One region of the Micromonospora sp. DH13 genome, then DNA from elsewhere that is predicted to be linked to it. Evidence: predicted binding sites of a transcription regulator. Region 1 holds the regulator's gene; the other holds the start of a gene.

Region 1 (14,537 bases):
CGTACGCCAGGACGGTGGCGTCCGTGCCGGCCCGCACTACCCGGGCCGAGTGCAGCGGGTACGCCGCCGACAGCGGGGCCTCCAGGTCGACCGGGCCCTTCTCCCAGTAGCGCCGCTTCGGCTCCAGGAAGACGATCGGGTCGTCCGAGGCGACCGCCTGCTGGATCATCCAGTACGCGTCCTGCGGGTTGGCGCAGGTCACGACCTTCAGGCCGGCGGTGTGCGCGAAGTACGCCTCCGGCGACTCCGAGTGGTGCTCGACCGCGCCGATGCCGCCCCCGTACGGAATGCGGATCACCATCGGGATGCGCACCTTGCCCTGCGAGCGGTAGTGCATCTTCGCCACCTGCGACACGATCTGGTCGTACGCGGGGTAGACGAAGCCGTCGAACTGGATCTCGCAGACCGGGCGGAAGCCGCGGATGGCCAGGCCGACCGCGGTGCCGATGATGCCGGACTCGGCCAGCGGGGTGTCGATCACCCGCTGGTCGCCGAAGTCCTTCTGGAGGCCGTCGGTGATCCGGAACACGCCGCCGAGCTTGCCGACGTCCTCGCCCATGATGACGACCTTCTGGTCGTGCTCCAGGGCCCGGCGCAGGCCGGCGTTGAGGGCCTTGCCGAGGGTGAGCGTCTCCGTGGCCATCAGTGGGCGCTCCCTTCGAACGACTCCAGGTAGCGGCTGAACTGCGCCCGCTGCTCGTCGAGCTCCGGGGACCCGTGCGGGTAGACGTGGTCGAACATCGTCACCGGCTCGGGGTTGGGCATGGCGAGCACCCGCTCGCGCAGGTGCACCGACTCGGCTCGGGCCTGCTCGTCGACCTCGGCGAAGAACGACCCGTCGGCGATCTTCTGCTTCTCCAGGAACGCCTTCATCCGGGCGATCGGGTCCTTGGCCTGCCAGGCCTCGACCTCGCTGGCGATCCGGTAGCGGGTCGGGTCGTCGGAGGTGGTGTGCGCCCCCATCCGGTAGGTGTACGCCTCGATCAGGCTCGGGCCCTGGCCGTGCCGCGCGTTGTCCAGCGCGTGCCGGGTCACCGCGTACGAGGCGAGCACGTCGTTGCCGTCCACCCGTACGCCGGGGAAGCCGAAGCCGCGCGCCCGCTGGTAGAGCGGGACGCGGGTCTGCCGCTCCAGGGGCTCGGAGATGGCGTACTGGTTGTTCTGGCAGAAGAACACCAGCGGGGCGTTGAAGACGCTGGCCCAGACGAACGCCTCGTTCACGTCGCCCTGGCTGGTCGCACCGTCGCCGAAGTAGGCGATCACCGCCTCGCCGTCGTCGCCGCCGGTCTTGCCGTCCATGTGGACGCCCATCGCGTACCCGGTCGCGTGCAGGGTCTGCGCCCCGATGACGATCGTGTACATGTTGAACTTGAACTCGTTCGGGTCCCAGCCGCCCTGGTCGACGCCCCGGAACAGGCCGAGCGGCATGATCGGGTCGATGCCACGGCAATAGAGCACGCCGTGCTCGCGGTAGGTCGGGAAGGCCATGTCCTGGCTGCGCAGCGCCCGCCCGGAGCCGACCTGTGCCGCCTCCTGGCCGAGCAGGCTGGCCCACAGCCCCAGCTCGCCCTGCCGCTGCAACGCGGTGGCCTCGGCGTCGAGCTTGCGGACCAGCACGAGGTCGCGGTAGAGCCCTCGGTACTCCTCGTCGGTGAAGTCGACGCGGTACTCCGTGCCGTCCGGCCCGAACGCGCTCTCGACACGCTCTCCGGTGGGCGTGAGCAGCTGCACGAGTTCCGGGTCGCCGCCAGCCGTCGCGGCCGTTCGCTTGGCACGGGGTGCGGCTCGCCGGCCGCGGGTGGTGGTGACCCCGGGGTCGCCCTTTGCCATCCGTCTCTCCCTGTCGTGGTCTGCGCCGGCACCGGGGGTGACCCGCTCCGCGCAGTGTGTGCACCCGCCCGGCTGGTGCCGGACTGGTTCCTGGCGGCCGCGCCTAGCCCCGGTGAGGGTTGCCGCGCGGCGTGAGCCGGATTCCGTGCGAACCCGGTTCGGGAGCGCCGGCGTCGTACCGCGCCTGCCGCAGGGTGCGCGGAGGTCGCGGCTGCGTTGCCGTCGTGCCCCAAATGATGGCAGAGGAGGTGAGCGCGCCCACAGTACGCCCGCCCCGGATTCCGGGCGCTGTCGGGTTTGTGGCTGGTGGGGCCCGCTGTCCCCGGAGGATCGTGAGTGACCGGGGCGGGCCGGACAATTTGTGTGTCGACACGCGGTGGCTCCTGGTGAACTGGCCGTCACTGAGTCAAGCTGATGATGCCGGTCGGGCGTTTCATGGGTTTATGCCCGTTTTGGTCCCTGGGGGATCGCCCGTCCCGCATCGATGATCGACGACGGACGAGGAGTGCGCGTGTCCCAGCCAGGTGAGGGTCCCACCGTGCCGCTGCTCGGCCGGCACCGTGCGGCCGGGGGCAGCTTTCGTCGGGTCGTCGGGGCGCACCGCGCCCCCGGCTCCGGTGCCCCCGGGCGCGGATACCTCTTCACGGTCGCCCTGCTCGCCGGCACCGCCTCCATGCCGATCCTCGCCGCCATCAGCACCGGGTCGGCCACCGTGGGCAGCACCGCACTCCCCGACAGCAGCACCCCGTTCATCCCCACGCGTTCCGTCGGGCCGGTGATCGTGCCGGCGACCGGCCAGCCCGCGACCGCCCCCTCGACCCCGCCGGGCACGGCCGCGGTGCCGCAGCCCGAGCTGCCCGGTCCGGGCCTTCCGCCGCCCGCGCCCGCGCCGATCGTGCCGGCCGCCTCCGACCGGTCGGATCCCGAGGCGGTCCACCGCCCGCCGCCCCGGGTGCCTACCCTGCCCCCGCCGCCCACCGTGACCCCGACCCCCACCCCGACGCCGCACCCCTCCCCGGCCCCGGCGCCGACCGGGGAACCCATGCCTCCGACCACGCCGCCGACCGAGCCGACGGCGACCCTCTCCGCCTCGGCCCAGGTGCCGAGCCCGTCGTCGGGCACCGAGCCGACCGCGAGCGCGGAGCCCACCGCCGGCCCCGACCCGACGACGACCGGTGGACCAGTCCCCGAGACCGCTCTCACCGCGCCCCAGGTCGCTCCCCCGGCGTTCCCGACCACTCCTGCGGTGTCCCCGGTCGTGCCCACGGCGGTGCCCAGGCCGCCCACACACCGCCGCCCGGCGTCCACCCCGTCCAGCCACCCCAGCCCGACGCCGCAGACTCCGGCTGTGCCGCCGCAGCCCACCACCGGCTCGCCCGTCGGCCCCGCCGTGGGCGACGACCGCCCACCCGCCACCCGGTGAGGCCGGTTACCGCCGGCCGGCCCGGCCCGCGTGACGATGGCCCGGGCACCCGGCCGAGATCGCAGACCGGCGAGCGACGACCGGGGCCGCAGGTCGGCGAGCGGCGACCGGGGCCGCACGGCGGTAAGCGACGACCGGGGCCGCACGGCGGGGAGCGACAGGGCTGAGCAGACCGGATCGTCCCCCAGCGGAAGAAGAGCGCCTCCACGTCATGCCCGGCCCCGGGCTGCGCGCCGCCCGCCTGATCACCGAGCTGACCGCGCCCGCCGTCCTGGTGACCGTGCTGACCATGCTGGTCGGCTGGTTCGGCGGGAACGGCGGCGCGCACGGGCTGGCCTGGGGGCTGCTTGCCACCGTCTTCGCCAGCGGGATTCCGTTCGCGTACATCGTCGGCGGGGTACGCCGCGGGCGACTCACCGACCACCACGTCGGTGTGCGGGAACAGCGCCGGACGCCGCTGCTCTTCGGGCTCGCCTCGGCGGCGGTCGGCTGGGCACTGCTCGCCGCGTTCGGTGCCCCCCGCCCGCTGCTGGCGCTGGTGGCGGCCGGCGTGGTGGGGCTCGTGGTGGCGGTGACCGTGAGCCACTGGTGGAAGATGTCGATCCACACGGCCGTGGCCGCCGGCGCGGTGGTGGTGCTGGTGCTCACCTTCGGCCCCCCGCTGTTGGCCGCCGTGCCGGTGCCGGTGCTTGCCGGCTGGTCCCGGGTGCGGTTGCGGGCCCACACCCTGCCCCAGGTGCTGATCGGCGGGACGGTCGGCGGGCTGGTGGCCGGAGCCGTCTACGGCGCGCTGACCTGAGCGGACCGCCTGCCGGCCCGGCCAGGCCCTTCGACCAGGGCCGGGCCGAGCCGGGTCAGGCGCCGCGGTGGGGGTCGTGCCGGGTCAGGCCCCGTCGTCGGCGAGCCGGTGCCGGTTCGCCTCGATCCAGGCGTCGAGGGCGGCCGGGTCGTCCGGGTCCACCCCGTCGGCCATCAGCTGGGCCACCGCCGCCGTGGCGGGGCTGCGGCGCTCGCCGGTGGAGTAGAGGCGGGCGAACTCGGGGATCATCTCCTCGACGGCCGTGTCGGTGCGCTCCGCCGCCGCCTGCGGCAGCCCCTTGCGCCGGGCCGCGTAGGCCGCCCAGCCGCGCAGCACCCGGGGCAGCATCGCGGCGTCGTCCATGTCGAGCACGGCCCGCCGGTGCACCCAGTCGAGCAGGAACAGCTCGGCGACCGTGGGACTCCAGCGCAGCGCGTCGGCGTCGGGGAAGCTCGCCGCGTGGTCGAGCAGCAGGCTGAGGCAGAAGTGCAGCGAGGCCAGCCCCGCGTCGTCGGACGGGTCGAGGTCGTAGCGGGCGGCCTCGGGCGAGGCGAGGAACGCCCGGACCAGTTCCGTGCGCTGGTCGCCGGAGAGGGGCTCGGCGTCCCGGGTGGCCCCGGCGGTCGGCGGGGGCAGCAGCGCCAGCCGGGCACCGGCCAGCGCCCGGTCGGTGGCGAGGGACCCTTCGGCGGGCAGCTCGCCCAGGTCGTCGGTGACGGCCAGGTGCCGGCCGACCTCGCCGTGCATCCGGGCCGGGTCCTCCTCCCGGAACCACGTCAGCTCGTCGCCGTCGACCATCTCCCGGACCTGCTCGACGATGCGTCCCGCCGGGCCGCCCACGAAGACGTCCTTGGTGATGCCGATGTTGTGGTCGACCAGGGCCACCAGCGCGTGCTCGGGGCCGCCGGCCGCGTCGTCGTAGGCGAACGTGGCGAGGTAGGAGGTCTGGTCGCCGTACACGTCGCCGTAGCTCCAGGTGCCGGTGAGGTGCACCCGCCCGAGGTGCGCGGACCAGGCCGGGGCCTGGGTGCCGGGGTTGACCTTCGCCGCGCCCTCGGCGTCGGGCACCAGGGCGGCGAAGACGGAGCGGATGGTCCTCGCCGCCGCCGTGCGGCGGCGGGAGGTGGCGGCGAGGAAGCCCGTGACGAACTCCCGGACGGCCGCCTCCCGGTCGGTCTCCGCGACCGAGTAGACGCTGCCGAGCAGCGCCGCGCCGAGCATCTCGGCATCGAGAGCGGTGTCGAGCCTGGTCACGTCGCGTGCGGCGTGCAGCACCGCGTCGTAGGGGGTCTGAGGCGTGGCCATGCGTCGACCCTACGCCCGCCGACGGTCCCCGAACAGCGAAGAAAGACGCCGGTCGTCAGCGGCGGGCGGCGTCCCGCAGCGCCTGCCATGCCTGCCCGTGGCGGGCCAGCACCGCCCGCACCGGCTCCACCACGTGCTCCTGCCCGACCGCGCCGACGGCGAGGGTGAGCCGCTTCTCGGCCCGGCCGCGCGCCCGGCGGGCCGCCCACCGCACCACGGGCCTGGTCGACGCGGCCACCAACAGCCCGGCGAGCAGGCCGCCGAGCAGCAGCACGGTGGGCAGCGGTGCCTCACCGACGCGCGGATAGTCCAGGGCGGGCAGGCCGAGCGCGCGCAGCGCGTAGCCGAGCGCGAGCCAGCCGAGGCCGGCCACGGCCGCGAGGGTGACCAGCCACTGCATCCCGCCGACGATCCGCCACCAGGCGGGCCGGTGGTCCAGCCCGAGGTCGGTCTGCGCCACCGCGCGGTCCAGGGCGTCCGGGAGGTCACCGAGCCGGGACCGGGCGGCCGTGGTCACGGCGGTCGCCCACGGGTCGGGCAGGTCGGTGCCGGCTCGGTCGGCCACCGCCCGCACGGCCAGCCCCAGCGCCGAGCGCTGCGCGGCGCTCGGTTCGGGTACGGAGGTCGCGGCGACCGGGCTCTCCGCCGGGTCGACGACGTCGCCGCCGCCGGTGGGCGGGCCGGGCAGGTGCAGCCGGCGCAGCGGGTCGGGGCGCAGCCGCCGCCAGCCGCGCACCAGCGGCCAGCCGGTGCTCGCGGCGGCCCGGTGCCGGTAGGCCCCCTCGACCGCCTCCGCCACCGCCGGCACCCCGGCCGCGCCGGCCAGCGCCCGGGTCAGCCCCGAGGAGGGGCCGGTGTCCGGCACGTCGGTCGGGGGCTCGGCGGCGACCAGTTCCGCCAGCCCGGCGACGACCGTGTCGACGTCGCCGGCGAGGCGGCGCAGGGCGGCCTGCCGCTCGGCGACGGTGCGCTCCAGCGTGGCCCGCAGCTCGGTGATCCCGTTCGGGTCGACGGCGGTGGTGGTCAGCAGCGGCACCCCGCCCAGCTCGTCGGCGTCGAGGAGCCGGCGCAGGTCGGCCAGGACGCGGGGCAGCTCGGCCGGGGGCAGCCGGTCGGCCTGGTTGAGCACGACCAGCGTCACGTCCCGGTGCCGGTGGAACTCGCGCAGGTAGCTGGTGTGGACCACCCGGTCGGCGTACTTCTGCGGGTCGACGACCCAGATCACCAGGTCGACCAGGCCGAGCAGCCGGTCGACCTCCAGCCGGTGCGACCGCTGCACCGAGTCGAAGTCGGGCAGGTCGAGCAGGACGAGCCCGTGCAGGGCCGACTCGTCGTCGCCGTCGAGCGCGCTCTCCCGGACGAACCGGTGCCGGGGCAGCACGCCGGTCCAGTCGAGCAGCCGGGTCGCGCCGTCGAGCGGGCCCCAGACGCAGGCGTGCGCCACGCCGGTGGTGGGGCGGCGCACCCCGACCGGGGACAACTCGAACCGGGCGAGCGCGTTGAACAGGCTCGACTTGCCGCTGCCGGTGGCACCGGCGAGGGCGACGACGGTGTGGTCGCGGGAGAGCGCGAGCCGCGTGCCGGCCCGTTCGACGAGGGTGTGCGCGGGCACGAGCTGGGTGTCCGGGAGCTGGCCGTCGGCCGCTTCGAGGAACCGCCGGACGGCCGCCAGGCGGGCGATCAGCGCGTCCGGGTCGACCCGCTGGTCGCCGCGCAGCGCCTCGCGCACCCGGCCGACGAGGTTCGGGGTCACCGCGCTCCGCCTTCCGGGGCCAGGGCCGGGGGCAGGGCCGCCGCGCCGGCCGCCACGAGGCCGCTGCGGTGCCGGGCCTGCTCGACCTGCTCGGCGGCCGTCCGCAGGGCGTCTCCGGCGTCCGCCGCCGGCCGGGCGGTCGCCGTGCGGGACAGGAACCGGGTGGCTTCGGCGTCGAGCAGCTCGCGGACCCGCGCGAGCAGGTCGCCCCGGGCCTTCGCGGCCAGCGTACGCACGGCCTGGTCGCCGAAGATCGCCTGGAGTACGGCCTGCCCGGCGACCGTGGTGCCGGCCCCCGTGGCGACCTCCAGCCCGGTCGGGATGAACGCGGTCGAGGCGAACACGGCGATCATCACGGCCAGCCCGGTGGCGTTGACCGCGTACGCGGCGGTGCGGGCGACGAACCGCCGGTCGGCGCCCTCGGACCGGACCAGCTCCAGCACCCCGCGCTGCCAGTCGCGGACCAGGCGTTCGGCGCGGTCGGGGAAGTCGGTGCCCGGGTGGGCGAGCGGCGGGTCGAGCAGGGCCGCCCCGGCGGGGTGTGCCCGCCACCCGGTGTAGGCGTTCTCGGCCGCCTCGGCGGCGACCCCGCGCAGCAGCGTGACGAGCTGCGACTCGATGGCGTCGCGCAGCTCGGTGGCGGGGGCGGGCCGGCCGGTCACCGCCGCCAGGAGCCGGTCCCGCAGCCGGCCGATCCGCGCCTCCAGGGTGCGGAAGAACTCACCGGTGCCGACGAACTCCTGCCAGCGGGCGAGCACCTCGCCGCGCAGCAGCCGGCCGTCGCGCAGCCCCTGCTCCACGACGCGTTCGGCCCCCTGGTAGGCGGCGACGACCCGGTCGTCGAGGGCGTCGGCGGCGGCCCCCTGCTCGTCGGCGGCGTCGGCCAGGCCCGCGACGGCCGGGACCAGCGCGGCCAGCGCGCCGTCGAGGGTCTGCCGGACGACGGCGGCGCGCGCCCCGGCGTCGGCGGCGAGCCGGGAGAACCAGCTCCCCAACGGGTCGGTGACCTTGTCGGGCAGCAGGCCCTGGCCGTCGACCCAGGTCTCCGGGAGGACGAACAGGGGTGCCGCGCCGAGGCCCTGCTCGGCGAGCATCTCGGCCAGGTGGGCGGCGACCTCGTCGGTGGCCTCCGCCGGCACCCGGTCGAGCACCATGGCGATCACCACCCCCCGGGCCCGGGCGGTGTGCAGCAGCTCCCAGGGGACCGCGTCGGCGTAGCGGGCGGCGGTGGTGACGAAGAGCCAGAGGTCGGCGGCGGCGAGGAGCTGGCCGGCGAGCGCGCGGTTGGCGTCGACCACGGAGTCGATGTCGGGGGCGTCGAGGAAGGCCAGCCCGGCGGGGAGCGCCGGGGCGGTGACGAGCTGGAGGGTGCCCGGATCCTCGCTCGGCTCGTTGGTGCGGGTGAGGCCGGGCAGCAGCTCGCCCTGGCGGAACCAGCCGGAGTCGGCGGGGTTGCAGACGAGCACCGGGGAGCGGGTGGTCGGCCGGAGCACCCCGGCGGCGCTGACCCGGGCCTGGACGAGGCTGTTGACCAGCGTCGACTTGCCGGCCCCGGTGGAGCCGCCGACGACCACGAGCAGCGGCGCGTCGAGCCGGGCGAGCCGGGGCAGGAGATAGTCGTCGAGCTGCGCGGTGAGGCTCGCGCCGATCTGTCGGGCTGCCTCGGCCGAGGGCAGGGCGAGCGGAAAGCGGGCCGCGCCGATCGCGGCCCGCAGGGCGGTGAGCGCGGCGGGCAGGTCGTCCCCGGAAGGGCCGGACGGGTCCTCCCCGGCATCCCCCGTGCCGGTACGGGCGGCGACGGCGGGCGAACCGGTTCCGATGGCGGGATCGCCGTGCGTCGTCACCGCTAAAGCGTGCCCGACCAACGCAAGGTAAGACAACCGGGCTCCCCCGAACGCGAGGTTGCGTCGGGTCGGCTCAACTCGACTTGACGATCGCCGTACGCGTGGCACTATTGAGTCAAGTTCACTCAACTTGTGGCGAGCGAGCGGCGGGACAACCCCCGCCACCTGCTCCGACGCGAGAAGCCTCCAACGTAAGAAGCGAGGAAGCGAAGATGGCACGTGCGGTCGGTATCGACCTCGGCACGACGAACTCCTGCGTCAGCGTTCTCGAGGGCGGTGAGCCCACCGTCATCGCGAACGCTGAGGGCTCGCGGACGACCCCGTCGATCGTCGCGTTCGCCCGCAACGGGGAGGTCCTCGTCGGCGAGGTCGCCAAGCGCCAGGCGGTGACGAACCCGGACCGGACCATCCGGTCGGTCAAGCGGGAGATCGGCACCAACTGGACCGTCGACATCGACGGCAAGAAGTACACCCCGCAGGAGATCTCGGCCCGGACGCTGATGAAGCTCAAGCGGGACGCCGAGGCGTACCTGGGCGAGCAGATCACCGACGCGGTGATCACCGTCCCGGCCTACTTCAACGACGGCCAGCGTCAGGCCACCAAGGAGGCCGGCGAGATCGCCGGCTTCAACGTGCTGCGGATCGTGAACGAGCCGACCGCGGCGGCCCTGGCGTACGGGCTGGACAAGGGCTCCAAGGAGCAGACCGTCCTGGTCTTCGACCTCGGCGGCGGCACCTTCGACGTGTCGCTGCTGGAGCTGGCCGAGGGCGTCGTCGAGGTCAAGTCGACCAGCGGCGACAACCAGCTCGGCGGCGACGACTGGGACCAGCGGATCATCGACCACCTGGTGAAGACCTTCCGGGGCGAGCACGGCATCGACCTGGCCCAGGACAAGATGGCCCTCCAGCGGCTGCGCGAGGCGGCCGAGAAGGCCAAGATCGAGCTGTCGGCGGCCACCACCACCAACATCAACCTGCCGTACATCACGGCCGGCTCCGCCGGCCCGCTGCACCTGGACGTGACGCTCAGCCGCGCCGAGTTCCAGCGGATGACGCAGGACCTGCTGGACCGCTGCAAGGGCCCGTTCGAGCAGGCCGTCAAGGACGCCGGGATCAAGGTCGCCGACGTCGACCACGTCATCCTCGTCGGCGGCTCCACCCGGATGCCGGCCGTCACCGACCTGGTCAAGCAGCTCACCGGCCGTGACCCGAACAAGGGCGTCAACCCCGACGAGGTCGTCGCCGTCGGCGCGGCCCTGCAGGCCGGCGTGCTCAAGGGCGAGGTCAAGGACGTCCTGCTGCTCGACGTGACCCCGCTGAGCCTGGGCATCGAGACCAAGGGCGGCATCTTCACCAAGCTCATCGAGCGCAACACCACCATCCCGACCAAGCGCTCCGAGGTCTTCACCACGGCCGACGACAACCAGCCGTCGGTGCTGATCCAGGTGTTCCAGGGCGAGCGGGAGATCGCGGCCTACAACAAGAAGCTCGGCACCTTCGAGCTGACCGGCCTCCCGCCCGCGCCGCGCGGCGTGCCGCAGATCGAGGTCACGTTCGACATCGACGCCAACGGCATCGTGAACGTGCACGCGAAGGACCTGGGCACCGGCAAGGAACAGAAGATGACGATCACCGGCGGCTCCTCGCTGCCGAAGGACGACATCGAGCGGATGCGCCGCGACGCCGAGGAGCACGCCGACGACGACAAGCGCCGCCGCGAGGAGGCGGAGACCCGCAACGTCGCCGAGGCGCTCCAGTGGCAGACCGAGAAGTTCCTCGCCGAGAGCGGCGACAAGCTGCCGGGCGAGAACCGGGAGCAGCTCAACGAGGCGCTCGGCGAGCTGCGCGGCGCGCTCGGCGGCCAGGACATCGACAAGATCAAGGCGGCCCACGAGAAGCTCGCGCAGGTCTCCCAGCAGGCCGGCTCGCTGCTCTACGCGTCCCAGCAGGCCGAGCAGGGCGAGCAGCCGGGGGCGGCCGGCCCGGGTGCCGGCGCGACCGGTGGCGCCAAGGCCGGCGGCGCCGACGACGTGGTCGACGCGGAGATCGTGGACGAGGACAAGAAGTGACGATCCGCCTCGGACACGTATCGACGGCCAAGGGATGAGGTAACCGCATGACGGAGAAGCCACGAGCCGCCGACCCGGTGGAGTCCGGGTCGACGCCGGGTGGCTCCGCGACCGCCGAAGAGCAGCCGCGGGTCGTCATCCGTGACAACCGCAAGATCAGTAAGTCCGAGGTGCCCGCCGCGGCCGACGCCGGGGCCGACACCCCGGCGGAGGGCCTGGTCGAGGACGCCGAGATCGTGGTCGACGAGATCGAGGTCGAGGCCGCGTCGGTGGACGGGCCGCCCGTCGTCGACGCCCCGGCCCAGCCGGTCGAGGGCGCTGCGCCGCCCGCCGGCCCGCCGCTCGGCGCGGAGCTGGAGGCGCTGCGGGCCGAGCTGGACGAGCGGACCCGAGACCTGCAACGGGTGACGGCGGAGTACGCCAACTACCGCAAGCGGGTGGACCGGGACCGCAGCCTCGTCCAGGAGCAGGCGACCGGTTCGGTGCTCGCCGCACTGCTGCCGATCCTCGACGACCTGGACCGCGCCCGCGAGCACGGCGACCTGGTGGGCCCGTTCGGCACGGTTGCCGAGCAGCTCACCACCGCGCTGGGCAAGTTCGGCCTGTCGGCGTTCGGCGAGCAGGGCGACCCGTTCGACCCGACCCGGCACGAGGCGGTGGCCCACCAGAGGTCCGCCGACGTGACCGAGCCGACCTGCGTGCAGGTCATGCGCCGGGGCTACCAGCTCGGCGAGCGGCTGCTGCGGCCGGCCATGGTCGCGGTCGCCGACCCGGAGTAGTGCCGACCCGTGTCGTCCCGTCCGTCCGCACCGGGCGGACGGGACGTCCGGGGTACGTCCCGTGGAAGGGGGTGGACCGGTGAGTACCAAGGACTGGATCGAGAAGGACTACTACGCCACGCTGGGCGTGCAGAAGTCCGCCTCCTCGGACGAGATCAAGAAGTCGTACCGGAAACTGGCCCGGGAGTCGCACCCGGACCACAACCCGGGCGACTCCGGTGCCGAGGAGCGGTTCAAGGCCGTCTCCGAGGCGTACGCGGTGCTCGGCGACGAGGCCAAGCGCCGCGAGTACGACGAGATGCGCTCGCTGTTCGGCTCGGGTCAGTTCCGGCGCAACGCCCGGGGTCCGGGCGGCCCCGGCGGGCAGCCGTTCGACGTGTCCGACCTGTTCGGCGGCGCGGCGGGCGGCGGTGACCGGCGCTTCGGCGGGGCCGGCTTCCAGGACCTGTTCAGCTCGATCTTCTCCGGTGGCGGCGGTGCCGGCGGCCCGGCCCGCGCGCGCGGCCCGGCGAAGGGCCGGGACATCGAGACCGAGGTGGCGCTCGACTTCGGCGACGCGGTACGCGGGGTCACCCTCCCGCTGACCCTGCGCGCGCCGGGGATCTGCGACACGTGCGCCGGCAGCGGGGCGAAGCCGGGCACCTCGCCGGTGACCTGCCAGGTCTGCCACGGTGCCGGGGTGACCAACCGCAACCAGGGGTCGTTCAGCTTCTCCGAGCCGTGCCGCAACTGCCAGGGCGTGGGGACGGTCGTCGAGGAGAAGTGCCCGGAGTGCCACGGCACCGGCGGGGTCACCAAGACCCGCACGCTGAACGTCCGCTTCCCCGCCGGGGTGGCCGACGGCCAGCGGATCCGGCTGAACGGGCGCGGCGAGCCGGGCGAGCGCGGCGGCCCGGCCGGCGACCTGTACGTGCACGTGAAGGTGCGGCCGGACGAGTTGTTCGGGCGTACCGGGGACGACCTGACCCTGACCGTGCCGATCACCTTCCCGGAGGCCGTGCTCGGCACGGACCTTCGGGTGCCCACGCTCGACGGCACGGTGACCCTGCGGGTCCCGCCGGGCACGCCCAGCGGCCGGGTGCTGCGCGCCCGGGGCAAGGGCGTCGTGCGCCGCGACGGAAAGGCCGGTGACCTCCTGGTCACCCTCGACGTGGTGGTCCCGGCCGGGGTGTCCGACGAGGCGCGGGCGGCGCTGGAGGCGTTCGCCGAGCAGACCCCGCCGGCCGCCCGGGAACATCTCGACGCCCGGGTGCGTCGGTTCAGTTGAGCCTGCTGGAGTGTGTGCGGAGGTGAGCGGGGATGGCGGGAGAGCACGTCGGCTCGGGTGACCCTGCCTACGAGGCCAAGGTGCTGATGATCTCGGTCGCGGCGCGGATGGCGGGGATGCACCCCCAGACCCTGCGCCAGTACGACCGGCTCGGCCTGGTGCAGGCCGGCCGGGCGGCCGGCGGCGGGCGCCGCTACAGCGTCCGGGACGTGGTGCTGCTGCGCGAGGTGCAGCGGCTCAGCCAGGACGAGGGGGTCAACCTCGCCGGGGTCAAGCGGATCATCGGCCTGGAACGCCTGCTGGAGCAGGCCCAGCAGCGGATCGCGCGGCTGGAGGCCGAGCTGGACGCCGCGTACCGGCGGGTGGCGGAGCTGGAGTCCCTCGCCCGGTTCCCGGGCAGCGACCTGGTGCCGACCAACCGCACCTCCACCGCCCTGGTGGTCTGGCGTCCCCGGCGCGACCGCTGACCCGCCGCTCACCCCGCCGGAGCATCGTCGGCCCGGTCCGCTTCCCGGAACCCCGGCGCGGGCCGGGCCGGCTCCACTAACCTGCGAATCAGGCCGGCCCGCACGATCCGGGCCCACCGCGCTGGCGAGGGGGAGCCATGTCGGAACAGGCCAAGAAGGTGGCGCAGCAGGCGGAGGAGCGGCTCGACCGGGTCGCCAAGTCCGCCCGGCAGCGGTTCGACAAGATCACCGAGGGCCGGTTCACGGACAAGGTCCGGGAGGGCCGGTTCGCCGACCGGGGCGACCACGGCACCGACCGGGGCCGGGCCGACCAGGGCTCCGGGCAGGCCGACCGGCGCTCCGGGCAGGATGCGCGGGACGCGCGCGGCGGGCGGGACCAGCGCGGCGAGGGGCGCGGCGGGACGGCCGCCTGAGGCGGCCCCGGCGTCAGCCGATGCGGCGGTTCTCGCGGACCAGGCCGCCCTCGCACCAGTCCCGGTAGACGAACAGGTGGGGGCGCGCCAGCAGCACGCGGCTGTTGTGCGCCCACGTCCGCATCATCTCGTCGCCGGTCCGCTCCGACTGCTCGACCAGCTTGCGGAAGCGGCGCTTCGGGTGGGCGCGGAAGTTCGTCCGGATGCCGTCGGCGGCATAGATGTAGAGGCAGTGCAGCGCGAACCGGCGGGCCGGGCAGGCCGGGTCCATCGCCAACTCGAAGAGCGTCTGCACCAGGTGGTCCCCGGAGACCAGCAGGTCCCAGTCCGGCGGCATCGACGTCAACGGCACCGAATCGGGGTGGTACGCCCACGCCCGCAACTCCGCCGGGGACGGGTCGACGGGGTTGGCGAAGCCGTGGAACGTCGAGTCCTGCACGCTCACCGGCCAACCTTCCGCTCGCGCCCGAGGGCGACCGACCGGCCTCCCACGGACCCTTGCTGCTGGGGCGAAACGGTAACCCGGTCCGCCGACCAGGGGGAAGGGGCTCCCAGCACAATTCGGCATCCGATGGACGCGGGGCGGGG
Region 2 (14,537 bases), on a different contig from region 1:
GACTCAGTCGGTGGTGACCAGCGGCTCGGCGCGTTGGGCGACGGCCCGCTGGCGCAGCCACACCTTGAACCAGGCGAAGTCGGGCAGCCGTGCCAGCATCGGCCCGGTCACCACCGTGATCAGCACGTACGCGGTGGCCAACGCGGCCAGCTTCGGCTCGACGCTGCCGGCGGCCACGGCGAGCCCGGCGATGACGATGGAGAACTCGCCGCGCGGCACCAGGGCCAGCCCGGCCCGCCACCGGCCGGGTTCCTTGATCCCCACCCGCCGGGCGGCCAGGTATCCGGTCAGCGTCTTCGTCCCCATCGTGACCACGGCCAGCGCGAGCGCCGGCAGCAGCACGGGCGGGATGTCCCGGGGGTCGGTGACCAGGCCGAAGAAGACGAAGAACACCGCGGCGAACAGGTCCCGCAGCGGGGAGAGCATCTCGGTGGCGTGGTGCGCCACGGGGCCGGACAGCGCGATGCCGACGAGGAACGCGCCGACCGCCGCCGACACCTGGAGCTTCGCCGCGATGCCGGCGACCAGCAGGGTGAGCCCGAGCACGCCGAGCAGCAGCGCCTCCGGGTCCTTCGCCGACAGGGCGGAGGAGATCAGGTGGCCGTACCGGATCGCCACCACCAGCACCAGCACGACGGTGCCGACGGCGACGCCGAGCGCGATGCCGCCGCCGAGCAGGCCGGTGCCGGCCAGCACGGCGGTGAGCAGCGGCAGGTAGAGCGCCATCGCCAGGTCCTCGATGACCAGCACCGACAGGACCACCGGGGTTTCCCGGTTACCGAGCCGGCCCAGGTCGGCCAGCACCTTGGCGATCACGCCGGAGGAGGAGACCCAGGTGATGCCGGCCAGCACGATCGCGGCCACCCAGTCCCAGCCGAGCAGGAAGGCGAAGGCCGCGCCGGGCAGCGCGTTGAACACGCCGTCGATCAGGCCGGCGGGAGCCGCCGAGCGCAGGTTGCCGACCAGTTCGCCGGCCGAGTATTCCAGGCCGAGCATGACCAGCAGCAGGATCACGCCGATCTCCGCGCCGACGGCGAAGAACTCCTCGCTGGCGGTCAGCGGCAGCACGCCGCCATGGCCGAAGACGAGCCCGGCGAGCAGGTAGAGGGGAATGGGGGAGAGGCCGATCCGCCGCCCGAGCCGCCCCAGCAGCCCGAGCAGGAACAGCAGCGCACCGACCTCGATGAGCAATATTGTGGTTTCCTCGTGCATCCGCGCCTCAGCCGTCCGGGTCGCTGTCGGCGAGGATGGCGGTCACGCCGTCGAGCCCCTTGCGGGTGCCGACCACGACCACCACGTCACCGGCGTCGAAGCGGAAGGCCGGGTCGGGCGAGACGATCACCTCGCCCTGGCGCAGCACCGCGACGATCGAGGCGCTGGTCCGGGTGCGGGCCTTCGTGTCGCCGAGCCGCCGGTGGACGTACTTGGAGCCGGCAGGGATGGCGATCTGCTCGGTGAGCAGCCCGGCCGCCTGCTCGCGCAGCCCGGAGAGCTGGCCGAGCATCAGCGACGCGCCGAGGATGTCCGCGAGCGCCTCCGCCTCGTCGTCTGTCAGCGGTATGTCGTGCTGGCAGGAATCGGGATCATCGGGGTCATAGAGGACAAGGTCACGGCGGCCATTGCGGTGGGAAACCACACCGAGCCGGCGTCCGGATTCCGTCAACAGGTCGTGACGCATTCCGATCCCGGGTAGGGCAGTCTGTTCGACACGTACTCGCACGGCGTCAGGCTACCGGTTGGGGGGTAGGCCGATGACTCGTCGGTTCGGCCGCAGAATGGTCGCGCTGCTGCTCGCGCCCCTGCTGACCGGCTGTTCGATCGGCGACGTCCGTCGCCCGCCGCCGGACCGCACCGCGCCGTCGCCCCGACCGACCGTGATCGAGCCGTCGCCGTCGCCCCCGGCCCCCGCCGTCGAGTTGCGCGACGTCCGGGTCCCGGTCGGCAAGGGGTACGAGCGCCCGTACGTCGAGTTCGTCACCGCCGAGCAGGCGTACGCCCTCTTCGCCAGCTGCCCTGCGGAGCGGGACTGCCCCGCGGTGCTCTACGCCACGGTCGACGGCGGCCGGTCCTGGCGGCGGCTCGTCCTCCCCCGCGTCGTTGCCGAGAACCCGCAGCTCTACGCCGTCCCCGGCGTGCTGATGCTGCTCGCCGAGCCGCACGGCCGGTACACCTCCACCGACGGCGGGCGCACCTTCGCGCACACGAACGGGGACCAGGAGCCCGTCGCCTGGCGGGCCGCCCAGGGCCGGTTCCAGATCGACTACCCCACCGGTCGGGTGGTCCGCTGGGCGGGGCTGCGGGCGACACCCCTGCCCGCCAAGCCGCCCGTGCCGGCGCCGCACGGCGTCGTCGAGGCCCGCGGCCTGCTGGTGGTGGCCGGCGTCGACGGCGGGAAGCCGTACGCGGCGGTCTCGACGGACCGGGGGCGCACCTGGCAGTCGACCCCCGTGCCGGTGCCCGACGGCGAGGTCGGGGTGGTGCGGCCAATGGTCGGGCCGGACGGCGAGGCGCGGCTGGTCGGCTGGCCGCCGGACCGGAGCGGCTTCCCGGCGCTCTGGCGGTATCTGGGCCGGTGGGTGGCGGTGCCCGCCGCGGGGCATCCCGCGCGGGCGGACTCCGTGGTGCCGCTGACCACCGGCCGGTTCGCCGTCAACGGCCCGGACGGCGCGGGCGTGGTGGCCGACGGCCGGTACGACCGGCTCGACTGGCCGGTCGCCCCCAAGCACTACCTGACCCTGCTGGCCGACGGCACGCTGGTGGGCCGTGCCCCCGACGAGGTGTTGCTGGCCACCGGGCCGGTCGGCAACCGCCGCTGGGTGCGCGTGGTGCTGGCCCCGGCCTGACCGGCCGCGCCGTCCCGCGCCCGCCGCCCAGCCGACTCTTGAGTGACACAGGTCACAGTCGCAAGGTTGAGCGGAATAGGCTCAACTCTGGTTGTGTCCTTCCTAGTGGACACGCCGATCCGGGGGAGCCCATGAACACGGAACGTCTCACCACCAAGAGCCGCGAAACCATCACCGGTGCCGTCGCGCTGGCGAACCAGCGCGGTCACGCCACCGTGGAGCCCTGGCACCTGCTGCTGTCGCTGCTGGACACCGAGGGGTCGACCGCCGCCGGCCTGCTGCGCGCCGCCGGGGCCGACCCCGCCGAGCTGCGCCGGGCCGCCCAGCGCGCCGTCGACGCCCTGCCTGCCGCCCGGGGCTCCAGCATCGCCGAGCCCACGCTGGCCCGCGAGTTCGTCAACGCCATCGGCGCCGCCGAGCAGATCGCCCGGCCGCTCGGCGACGAATACACCTCGACCGAGCACCTGCTCGCCGGCCTGGCCCGGGTGGGCGGCGCGGTCGCCACCGCGCTGCGCAACGCCGGCGCGACCGAGGAGAGCCTGGTCGCCGCGTTCCCGACCGTCCGGGGCGGGGACCGGCGGGTCACCACCGCCGACCCGGAGCAGACCTACCAGGCCCTGGCCAAGTACGGCGTCGACCTGACCGCCAGCGCCCGCGACGGCAAGATCGACCCCGTGATCGGCCGGGACTCCGAGATCCGCCGCGTCATCCAGGTGCTGTCCCGGCGTACCAAGAACAACCCGGTGCTGATCGGCGAGCCCGGCGTCGGCAAGACCGCGATCGTCGAGGGCCTCGCCCAGCGGATCGTGGCCGGCGACGTGCCCGAGTCGCTGCGCGACAAGAAGCTGGTCTCCCTCGACCTCGGCGCGATGGTGGCCGGCGCACAATACCGGGGCCAGTTCGAGGAGCGCCTCAAGTCCGTGCTGGAGGAGATCAAGAACTCCAACGGCCAGGTCATCACCTTCCTCGACGAGCTGCACACCGTCGTCGGCGCGGGCAAGGGCGAGGGCTCGATGGACGCCGGCAACATGCTCAAGCCGATGCTCGCGCGCGGCGAACTGCGGATGGTCGGCGCGACCACCCTCGACGAATACCGCGAGCACATCGAGAAGGACCCGGCCCTGGAGCGCCGCTTCCAGCCGGTGCTGGTCGGCGAGCCGACCATCGAGGACACCATCGGCATCCTGCGCGGGCTCAAGGAACGCTACGAGGTGCACCACGGCGTACGCATCACCGACGCCGCGCTGGTCGCCGCCGCCGCCCTCTCCGACCGCTACATCACCGACCGGTTCCTGCCGGACAAGGCGATCGACCTGGTCGACGAGTCGGCGTCCCGGCTGCGCATGGAGATCGACTCCCGGCCGGTCGAGGTCGACGAGATCGAGCGGGCCGTGCGCCGGCTGGAGATCGAGGAGATGGCGCTGGCCAAGGAGCCCGACGCCGCCTCCGCCGAGCGCCTCGACCGGCTGCGCAAGGAGCTGGCCGACAAGCGCGAGCAGCTCACCGCCCTCTCCGAGCGCTGGCAGACCGAGAAGAGCCACATCACCAAGCTCTCCACCGCCAAGGAGGAGCTGGAGCGGCTCGGCGGCGAGGCCGAGCGGGCCGAGCGCGACGGCGAGCTGGAACGGGCCGCCGAGCTGCGCTACGGGCGCATCCCCGCCCTCAAGGCCGACCTGGCGAAGGCCGAGGAGGAGCTGGCCCGGCTCCAGGCCGACGGCGCGATGCTCAAGGAGGAGGTCGGCGCGGACGACATCGCCGCCGTGGTCGCCTCCTGGACGGGCATCCCCGCCGGCCGGCTCCTCGAAGGCGAGACCGCCAAGCTGCTGCGGATGGAGGAGTCGCTGGGCGCGCGCGTGGTCGGCCAGGCCGAGGCCGTCTCGGCCGTCTCCGACGCGGTGCGCCGCGCCCGGGCCGGCGTCGCCGACCCGGACCGCCCCACCGGCAGCTTCCTCTTCCTCGGCCCGACCGGCGTCGGCAAGACCGAGCTGGCCAAGGCGCTCGCCGAGTTCCTCTTCGACGACGAGCGGGCCATGGTCCGCATCGACATGAGCGAGTACGGCGAGAAGCACTCCGTCGCCCGGCTCGTCGGTGCCCCGCCCGGCTACGTCGGCTACGAGGAGGGCGGCCAGCTCACCGAGGCGGTGCGCCGCCGGCCGTACTCGGTGATCCTGCTCGACGAGGTCGAGAAGGCCCACCCCGACGTCTTCGACGTGCTGCTCCAGGTGCTCGACGACGGTCGGCTCACCGACGGCCAGGGGCGCACGGTGGACTTCCGCAACGCGATCCTGATCCTCACCTCCAACCTCGGGTCGTCGGTGATCAGCGACCTGACGCTGGCCGAGGAGCAGCGCCGGGAGGGCGTCCTCGCGGTGGTCCGGTCGCACTTCAAGCCGGAGTTCCTCAACCGGCTCGACGACATCGTGGTCTTCGCCGCGCTGCTGGGCGACGACCTGCGGGCCATCGTCGACATCCAGCTCGACCGGATGCGGAAGCGACTCGCCGACCGCCGGCTGACCCTGGACGTCAGCGAGGCCGCCCGGGGGTGGCTCGCCGAGCACGGGTACGACCCGATCTACGGTGCCCGCCCGCTGCGCCGGCTGGTGCAGTCGGCCATCGGCGACCAGCTCGCCCGGGCGCTGCTCTCCGGCGCGATCCGCGACGGCGACACGGTCCAGGTCGACCTGGCCGACGGCAAGGACGGGCTGACGGTCGCCGCGGCCTGACCCGCTGGCGTGGATGTTAATAGGGGCCCCCTGTACAACGTTTTGCGTTAACAGGGGGCCCCTCCTTTCAAGGGGGTTGAGGATGGGCGATCGGCTCGATGCGGCCGTGCGGGAGCTGGCGGGCACCGACACCCTCGCCTTCGGCGGGGTCGGCTTCGCCGGCACGGTGCTGCCGGAGACCGAGGCGTACTTCGAGGTCGAGCGGCAGCTCGACGCGCACCCGGAGCGGGCCCGGCGGAAGGTCGACTGGCTGCTGGCGCACGGCTCGCCGGCCGGCCGGGCGTACGCGGCGACCCTGCTGGGGCGGATCGACCCGGCCGCCGCCCGCGCCGCCTGGGAGGCGCTGCGCGGCTCCGAGGCCGAGTTCGTCACCTTCGCCGGCTGCATCATGGGCCGGACCAAGCTGGGTGAGTACGCGAACACGCAGCTCAACCGGCCCGAGGACGGTTCGTAACTGAGTCATCACTCAACTCCGCTCGGGTTTCGCCACGTGCGCGGGGTTGTTACCGTCTCCGCCGACGCGACTGGGGGAGGCGATCGGGTTGAACGGTTCGGTGGCGTATCTGGTGACGGCGGCGGGCTGCCTCATCGCGGTGGCCGGTGTCGTCATCGCCGTGGTGGCGATGCAACGTTCCCGTAGGCGCACGGGCGGGCGGCCCGGCCCGGTGGACCCGTTCCGGGACCGCGACGCCGACGCGCTGCGGGGCGACCCGCGCCGGCTGAGCCCCGGCGACATCGTCGAGATCCGCGGCACCTCGTACGGGGTGCGCGGCTCGGTGCTGCTCAGGGAGGGCAGCTGGACCTGGTCGGAGCACCTGCTCGACGACGCGGCCGGTGGCCAGCTCTGGCTCTCCGTCGAGGAGGACCCCGATGTGATCATGGTGCTCTGGACGACCGATCCGGCGCTCACCATCACCCCGGGCGCGCCGAGCATCGACCTCGACGGTCACCGGTACGTCAGCAAGGAGGCCGGGCACGCGCGGTTCACCGCCACCGGCAGCACGGGCCTCGACCCGTCCGGCGCGATGCGCTACCACGACTACCGGGGCCCGGGGAAGCTGCGGCTCTCCTTCGAGGCGTACGGCAACGCCGCCTGGGAGGTGGCCCGGGGCGACGAGCTGCACCGCTCCGACGTGATGATCTACCCGCAGTCCGGGCCGGGGAAGGTGAGCTGACCCGTGCTGGTCACCCTCGACGCCCCGTACGTCGACACCAGCGCCGCCGACCTCAGCCTCGCCCTCGGCGACGGCGAACGCCCCGCGCTGCACGTGCTCGACCTCGACCTGCCCGGCGGGATCCGGCTGCGGCTGCGGCTGCTCGGCGCGTCCCACCAGGTGGTGTTGCGCGCGGCCGGCACCGAGCTGACCGAAACCGTCGCCTGCCTTCCCGGCCGCCCGCCCGAACTGCCCGCCACCCGGCTGGACGAGGCGAACGGCTACCGGTTCACCGCCACCGTGCTGCGCCCGGCCGGGGCGGAGCTGAGCACCCGGGTCGCCGCGCTCCGCGCCGAGCTGGCCGGCGACCCGTACGCGCTGGTCGGGGTGTTCCCCGGCGACGCCGACGCGGTGACCGCCCTCGCCGTGCGCACCGACCCGCCGGACGGGGCGGTCGGCTGGCGCACCTGGCACGCGTACCCCCAGACCAACGAGCTGGTCCTGACCGAGACGGTGGTGGCCCTTGTGAGCGCGAGGAGTGAGCCGGGTCTGCGAGCCCCGCAGTCGCGAACGGAGGTGGCGCTGTGACGTACCGACGCTGGTTCGTGGTGGGAGCGGCGGTCGCCGTGGTCGGCGCGCTGCTCGCCGCCTTCGCGATCTTCTACGGCAACTTCTCCCCGCGCGGCTACGTGCAGGACCGGTACAACCGGGCGGCCAGCCGCGACATCGGCCGGGACGCCGTGGCGTACACCTCGTCGAAGACGCCCAGCCAGGTCGCCAAGGAGGTCACCGACGCCTGGCAGCCGGCCGACCAGTACGTCGACGGCAGCGGCGTCTACCTGCGCTACGACGACGACTCGGTGGTGATCCTGCCGATCGCCGCCGGCTCGGTGATCCTGCTCGAACGCCTCACCACCGCCTACCCCCGTTACCACTCGACCGTCGGGTCGCACTGGGGCTGGGGACGCGGCAGCACCGTCCGGGGCGGCGGCCCCGGCGCCGGCAAGTAGCCCGACGAACGCCCCTCACCCTGGAGTGTCCCCCTTGCAGAACCTCGTCACCGATCTGCTGGTCACCCTCGCCTACGGCGTGGTCGGCGTCGTCCTGATGGGCATCGGCTACGGGCTGGTCGACGTGGCCACCCCCGGCAAGCTGCACGAGCTGATCTGGACCGAGCGCAACCGCAACGCCGCCCTGCTGCTGTCGTCCAACCTGCTCGGCGTCGGCACCATCGTGGTCGCCGCGATCGTCGCCAGCGAGGACGACTTCGTGCTCGGCCTCGTCGGCGCGGCGGCGTACGGGATCGTCGGCCTGGTCATCATGGCCGCCGCGTTCCTGCTGCTCGACGCCGTGACCCCGGGGCGGCTCGGTGAGCTGCTGGTCGACCCGGAGCCGCACCCCGCCGTGTGGGTGTCCGCCGTCGTGCACCTCGCCACCGGCGCGATCATCGCCGCCGCGATCAGCTGATGGCCGCCGGCAAGCACCCGGGCGGCGGGCGGCCCGGCCAGCCGGCGGCGAAGAAGTCGTCGGCCGCCAACGGCTGGGTCATCGCGCTGGTGACCGTCGTCCTCGTCGGCGGCTGCATCGGCATCGGCGTGGTCAACGGCGACTCCGGCGGCACCACCGTCCCCGCCCCGGCGGCCGACGAGCGGGCCGACACCGTGCCGATCCTCGCCCAGGCCGCCGCCAGCCAGGGCGTCTGCTACGGCTGGCGGCTGGAGAGCTGGTACGGCTCCACCCCGGTCAGCGTCGGCTCCAACCTCGGCGACGGGGTCCCTGTGGTCGACGACCCGGCCTGCCCGCGCTGGGTCGAGGTGACCGCCGACGTCCGCTACACGTCGGAGAGCAGCGAGAGCAGCGACTCGGCGACCATCAACGTGACCGGCTCGCCCGACATCGACCGCGCCGACCTGTACGCCGTCGAGACCGGCCTCGCCCGCTTCGGCCTCGACTCCGACGTGTTCGTCGACGACCCCGGCTGGGCGGTCTGCCGGGCCGCCGTGGCGCTGCCGCTGCTGCTCGCCGAGACCGGCGTGGTGTCGCCCGCCGCCGCCCCCACCGCGCAGCCCGGCGCGACCGCCGCCCCGCTGCCCGACGCCGGCAGCGACTTCTGGCGGGACCGCTGGGGCTGGCTGCTCGCCACCGGCGGGCTGCTGCTGGTCACCGCGCTGCTGTTCACCGTCGGGTTCGTGCAGCGGGGCCGGCAGCGCGCGGCGGCGCCCGCCGGGCGTACCCCGGGGAAGGCGTGACCACCGAGGTGCCGGCGGCGGTCGACGGCGAGGCCCCCGCCGCCGCCCGGCCGCGCTGGCGGCTGGCCCGCTCGGCGGTGCTGGTCGCGGTCTTCGTCTGCGCCGCCTGCGGCCTGGTCTACGAGCTGGCCCTGGTCGCGCTCGGCAGCTACCTGATCGGCGACGCCGTCGGCCAGGCGTCGATCGTGCTCGGCGTGATGGTCTTCGCGATGGGCGTCGGCGCGCTCGCCGCGAAGCCGTTGCAGCCCCGGGCCGCCGCCGCGTTCGCCGTGGTCGAGCTGCTCCTCGCCCTGCTCGGCGGGCTGTCGGTGCTCGGCCTCTACGCCGCGTTCGCCTGGCTCGACCTGTACGGCCCGGCGCTGGTCGGCACCGCGTTCGTGCTCGGGCTGCTCATCGGCGCGGAGATCCCGCTGCTGATGGTCATGCTGCAACGCATCCGCCAGCAGTCCGCCGGCAGCGCCGTGGCCGACCTGTTCGCCGCCGACTACGTCGGCGCGCTGCTCGGCGGGCTGGCCTTTCCGTTCCTGCTGATCCCGGTCTTCGGGCAGCTCAAGGGCGCGCTGGTGGTCGGCGCGGTGAACGCGGTGGCCGGCGTGGCGCTGGTCTGCACCGTGTTCCGGGCGGAGCTGAGCCGCCGAGCGCGCGTCGCCGTCGGCGCCGGCTCCGTCGTGGTCGCGCTCTGTTTGGGGTACGCCTGGGTCACCGCCGCCGACTTCGAGGTGACCGCCCGGCAGCAGCTCTACCGCGACCCGGTGGTGCACGCCGAGCGCAGCCGCTACCAGGAGATCGTGCTGACCCGCTCGGTGCGGGAGGTCGGCCACGCCGACACCGACCTGCGGCTGTTCCTCAACGGCGACCTCCAGTTCAGCTCCGTCGACGAGTACCGCTACCACGAGGCGCTCGTACACCCCGCGCTGAACGGCCCGCGCGGCGAGGTGCTGGTGCTCGGCGCCGGCGACGGGCTCGCGGTGCGGGAGATCCTGCGCTACCCCGACGTGCGGCGGGTGACCGTCGTCGACCTCGACCCGGCCGTGGTGGCGCTGGCCCGCAGCGAGCCGCAGCTGCGCGAGCTGAACGGCGACGCGTTCGCCGACCCCCGGGTGCGGGTGGTCAACGTCGACGCGTTCGGCTGGCTGCGCTCCGCCACCGAACGGTTCGACGTGGTCGTCGCCGACCTGCCCGACCCCGACGAGACGGCCACCGCCAAGCTCTACACCGTCGAGTTCTACGCGCTGGTCCGGGCGGTCCTCGCCGACGGCGGGCGGCTCGTCGTGCAGTCCGGCTCCCCGTACTTCGCGCCCCGGTCGTACTGGTCGATCGAGGCGTCGGTACGCGAGGCCGGCTTCGCCACCGTGCCGTACCACGTCGACGTGCCCAGCTTCGGCGACTGGGGGTTCGTGCTCGCCGCCCCGGGTGCCGCCCCGCCCGCGCTGGCGCTGCCCGCCGACGCCCCCCGGCTGCGCTTCCTCACCGCCGGCACGCTGGCGTCGGCCGCGAACTTCCCCGCCGACCGGGGCCGGCTCGACGTGCCCGCCTCCACGCTGCTGCGGCCCAGGGTGCTGGAGTACGCCCGCGTCGAGTGGCGCGGCTACTAGCGTCGGGACCATGGTGCGCGGACCGTCGCGTCGTCACTGGATGCCGCCCCGGGCGCTGGCCGCGGCGGCGTACCTCCAGGCGTTCGTGCTGTCCGGGGTGGCCGCCGTGCTGCTGACCCGGGTGCTCCTGCGGGCCACCGGCTATCCCCAGCTCGGCGGCGGCGGCCTGCACATCGCGCACGTGCTCTGGGGCGGCCTGCTGCTGGCCGCCGGCCTCGGCGTGGCGCTGGTCTTCCTCGGCGGCGCGGCCCGGATGACCGGCGCGATCCTCGGCGGGATCGGGTTCGGCCTGTTCATCGACGAGGTGGGCAAGTTCGTCACGGCCCGCACCGACTACTTCTACGCCCCCGCCGCCGGCATCATCTACGCCGTCTTCGCGGTGCTGGTGGTCATCACGCAGGCGGTCCGGGAGCGGACCCGGCTGATCCCCGAGGAGCGGACCGCGAACGCCCTGGACGCCGTGGCCGGCGGCCTGATCGACGGGCTCACCGACCGGCGTCGGGCGCAGGTGCTGCGGCTGGCCCGGGGCTCCGGCGCGGAGACCGAGGCCGCCGTGGCCGCGCTGCTCGACGCGGTGCCCCGCCGGGAACCGCCGCCGCCCCGGTTCTGGCAGCCGTGGCTGGCCCGCGTCCGCCGGGTCGCCGTCGGGCTGACCGACCAGCGGTGGGTGGTCCGTTTCGTGGTGCTCTACCTGGTGGTGGAGCCGGCGCTGACCGTGGTCGGGGTGGCGGTCGACGGCGTCACCGGGGCGTTGGACGAGGAGCGGGAGTGGGGCGCGGTGCTCGGCGTGTCGGCGTCCGCGCTGGCCACGGCGGTGCTCAGCATCGCGGCGGCCGTCCGGCTGCGGCGGGACCGGATCGGCGCGTTCCGGCTGTTCAAGCTGGCGATCCTGGTCGACCTGCTGTTCGGGCAGATCTTCAACTTCACCGTCAACCAGTTCGGGGCGGTCGCCGCGCTGGCCTTCGACCTGTTCCTGCTCGCCGTGGTGACGGCCGAGCACCGCCGGCTGTCCCGGGCCCGCTGACGGGCGGCACGGGACTCCGGACGATACCGTGACGTCGTGATCTAGAAGGGAGAAGTCATGGTCGATACCCACAGCACGCCGTCGCGGGCCCGTCCGGGCATCGTGACGATCTCCAGTTACCTGCTCATGTTCTTCGCTCTGCTCCAGCTGCTCAACCTCGTCACGACGATCGCCGTGGCCGGCAAGCTCCGGCAGGGCTTCGAGGACGCGTTCGCGGGCACCGCGAGCGGGGCCGAGGGGTTGGGCACCTTCGTCGTCGGCTTCGCCATCGGCAGCGCCGTGCTGATGCTGGTCCTCGCCCTGGTCCTCGTCGTACTGGCGATCTTCAACAACCGGGGCAGCAACGGCAGCCGCATCACCACCTGGGTGCTCGGCGGCATCCTGCTCTGCTGCGTCGGCGGCAGCATGATCAACGGCGCGGCCGGCTCGATGGGCGGGCCGTCGGCCGGCGGGGACGCGCCGAGCGCCGAGGAGATCGAGCGCAGCCTGACCGCGGCGCTGCCCTCCTGGTACACCCCGGTCAGCCTGCTGCTCGGGGTCGCGGGCCTGCTCGCCGTGCTGGCCGCGCTGATCCTGCTGGCCCTGCCGAAGGCGAACGAGTTCTTCCGCAAGCCGAAGCAGGGCTGGGAGCCGCCGGTCCCGGGTGCCGCCTACCCGGCGTACCCGCAGCAGCCCGGCTACCCGCAGACCCCGGGTTACCCGGCCACCCCCGGCTACCAGCCCGGCCACCCGACGTACCCGCACGGGACCCACAGCTCGTCCACCCCGGACCAGTCGCCCTACCCGGACCAGCCGGGGCCGTCCCCGTCCGACCGGCCGGACCCGTCCGGGCCCGGGCAGGGTGGCGACCCGGGGCCGTCGCCCTCCAGCGGCTCGTCGGACTCGGGCTGGTCGTCCGGCGGTTCCTCGGACTCCGGCTCCTCGTCCGGCGGTTCGTCGGACTCGGGCTCGTCCTCCTCGTCGTCGGACTGAGCATCGATGCCGCCCCGCCCGCGACCAGCCGGGCGGGGCGCGCCGGATAACGGCGACACCGACCGTCCCTCCGAGTAGGTTCCAACCGGACGCCTACCGGAGGGACTCGTCGTGTCGTACCCCGATCAGGTGCCGGCCCGTCGCCCCGCGGCCGTCGGGCTGGCGGCGGCGGTGCTGCTGCTGATGGCCGCCGGTGCCGTGGCCTCGGCGGTCGCCGCGCTGCTCGCCCTCGGCGGCACCGTCGGGCGGTTCCGGTCGGCGGCGGCCGGCACCTCGGCCGGTGCGGCGGAGGTCGACGACGTGGTCCTCCTGCTGCGCGGCGCGACGATCGCCTCGGCGGTGGTGACGGTGCTGGTGGGCGTCGTGCTGGTCGGCCTGGCGGCCGGGCTGCTCGCCGGCCGGCCCGGGGCCCGGCTGGCGACCTGGGTGGTCTGCGGGCTGGGCGCGCTGTTCGGCTGCTGCGCGGTGGCCGCGCTGGTCGGCCAGCGGGCCGTGCCGCTGCGGCTGTCCGCCGGCGACCGGTCCGCCGCCGAGTTGCTGGGCCTCGTCGGCGACGCGTACCCGGAGTTCTGGCTCGCGGCCAACGCCGCGCTTTCGGTCGGCCAGGCGCTCGGTTACCTTGTGGTAGCCGCGTTGCTGGTCTCGCCGAGCGCCAGCGCCTGGTTCCGCCGGCGGCACCCCGCGCCGGCACCGACCGCCGCCCCGCACCACCCGCCCCGCTGAGGATCGTCCGTGACGCCAGAGCAGGTCCCCGCCATGCGCCGTGCGCTGGTCACCGGCGCGACGGCGGGCATCGGCGCGGAGTTCGCCCGCCGGCTCGCCGCCGACGGCTGGGCCCTGGTGCTGGTGGCACGCGACGCCGCCCGGCTGGCGGAGAAGGCCGCCGAGCTGACGGGCCGGTACGGCCACCCCGTCGAGGTGATCCCGGCGGACCTGTCCACCGCCGACGGCTGCGCCGACGTGGAACGGCGGCTGGCCGGCGACGAGCAGGTGGACCTGCTCGTCAACAACGCCGGGATCAGCCTCAACCAGCCGTTCCTGCGGTCCTCGATGGCCGATGAGTCCCGCCTGCTGGGGCTGAACGTGCACGCGGTGCTGCGGTTGACCCGCGCGGCGGTCGGCCCGATGATCCGGCGGGGCGACGGGGCAGTGATAAATGTCTCTTCGGTCGCCGGCTTCGGTCCCGTGATGCCGGGATCGACGTATCCGGCGAGCAAGGCGTGGGTGACGGCCTTCAGCGAGTCCGTCGACCTCGCGACCCGCCCGCGTGGAGTACGCGTGATGGCCCTCTGCCCTGGTTACACCCGCACCGGCGCGCACGAGCGGATCGGGATCGACATGTCCGGCACGCCCCGCCTGATGTGGCTGACCGCCGAGCAGGTCGTCGACGAAGCCCTGCGTGACCTGCGGAAAGGCCGCACGGTCAGCGTTCCGTCACGGCGTTACAAGCTGGCCGTCGCGGCGGTGCGGCACGCTCCCCGGGGGCTGCTGCGCCGGTTCGCCCGGGACACCCGGGGCCGCGACGACCGTCGCCCCGGCTGACCTGCGGCGCAGCGGCGGCAGACCGTCCCCTTCGGCGGTTCGGCCGACCCGGCCCGGCTAATCGATCGCACAGAGTAGCCGAATATCGCCAACCATCGGTCGCCCGTGGGGCTGACCGGGGTGGACCCCACACACACCTCCCAGACTTGCGCAGTACCCTCTATCGCCATGGGGGACCACGACGACCTGCGTAAATTCATCATCGACCTGGCTGTGGTCCACGGGCGGGTGGTGCTCTCCTCCGGTCGGGAGGCGGACTGGTATGTCGATCTGCGACGTGTCACGCTCCATCACCAGGCCGCTCCGTTGGTCGGTCGGGTGCTGCTCGACCTGACCGCCGACTGGGAGTACGACGCCGTCGGTGGCCTGACCCTGGGCGCCGATCCGGTGGCGCTCTCCATGTTGCACGCCGCGTCGGCGACCGACCGATCGCTC

The links. The regulator HspR, encoded in region 1, represses chaperone genes until heat shock. The targets are predictions, from matches to a motif close to TTGAGTNNNNNNNACTCAA.
Region 2: the regulator HspR is predicted to act here: its motif matches at 2,910-2,928, upstream of clpB (ATP-dependent chaperone ClpB).

The regions. Positions count from the first base shown of each region.
Region 1 is NZ_JAHWGR010000011.1:8-14,544, reverse strand. It holds gene LPA42_RS13025 (alpha-ketoacid dehydrogenase subunit beta) at 1-643, opposite strand, end outside; gene pdhA (pyruvate dehydrogenase (acetyl-transferring) E1 component subunit alpha) at 643-1,830, opposite strand; gene LPA42_RS13015 (hypothetical protein) at 2,342-3,253, shown strand; gene LPA42_RS13010 (phosphatase PAP2 family protein) at 3,465-4,052, shown strand; gene LPA42_RS13005 (hypothetical protein) at 4,137-5,357, opposite strand; gene LPA42_RS13000 (GTPase) at 5,413-7,110, opposite strand; gene LPA42_RS12995 (GTPase domain-containing protein) at 7,107-8,954, opposite strand; gene dnaK (molecular chaperone DnaK) at 9,167-11,023, shown strand; gene grpE (nucleotide exchange factor GrpE) at 11,071-11,802, shown strand; gene dnaJ (molecular chaperone DnaJ) at 11,882-13,069, shown strand; gene LPA42_RS12975 (heat shock protein transcriptional repressor HspR) at 13,102-13,536, shown strand; gene LPA42_RS12970 (hypothetical protein) at 13,674-13,949, shown strand; gene LPA42_RS12965 (hypothetical protein) at 13,963-14,394, opposite strand.
Region 2 is NZ_JAHWGR010000013.1:163,559-178,095, reverse strand. It holds gene LPA42_RS15575 (cation:proton antiporter) at 4-1,212, opposite strand; gene LPA42_RS15570 (cation:proton antiporter regulatory subunit) at 1,220-1,720, opposite strand; gene LPA42_RS15565 (hypothetical protein) at 1,752-2,843, shown strand; gene clpB (ATP-dependent chaperone ClpB) at 2,975-5,566, shown strand; gene LPA42_RS15555 (hypothetical protein) at 5,649-6,020, shown strand; gene LPA42_RS15550 (DUF4178 domain-containing protein) at 6,109-6,741, shown strand; gene LPA42_RS15545 (DUF2617 family protein) at 6,745-7,308, shown strand; gene LPA42_RS15540 (DUF4247 domain-containing protein) at 7,305-7,730, shown strand; gene LPA42_RS15535 (DUF350 domain-containing protein) at 7,765-8,187, shown strand; gene LPA42_RS15530 (hypothetical protein) at 8,187-8,969, shown strand; gene LPA42_RS15525 (polyamine aminopropyltransferase) at 8,966-10,564, shown strand; gene LPA42_RS15520 (hypothetical protein) at 10,605-11,588, shown strand; gene LPA42_RS15515 (hypothetical protein) at 11,646-12,560, shown strand; gene LPA42_RS15510 (hypothetical protein) at 12,672-13,283, shown strand; gene LPA42_RS15505 (SDR family oxidoreductase) at 13,317-14,102, shown strand; gene pyrE (orotate phosphoribosyltransferase) at 14,271-14,537, shown strand, end outside.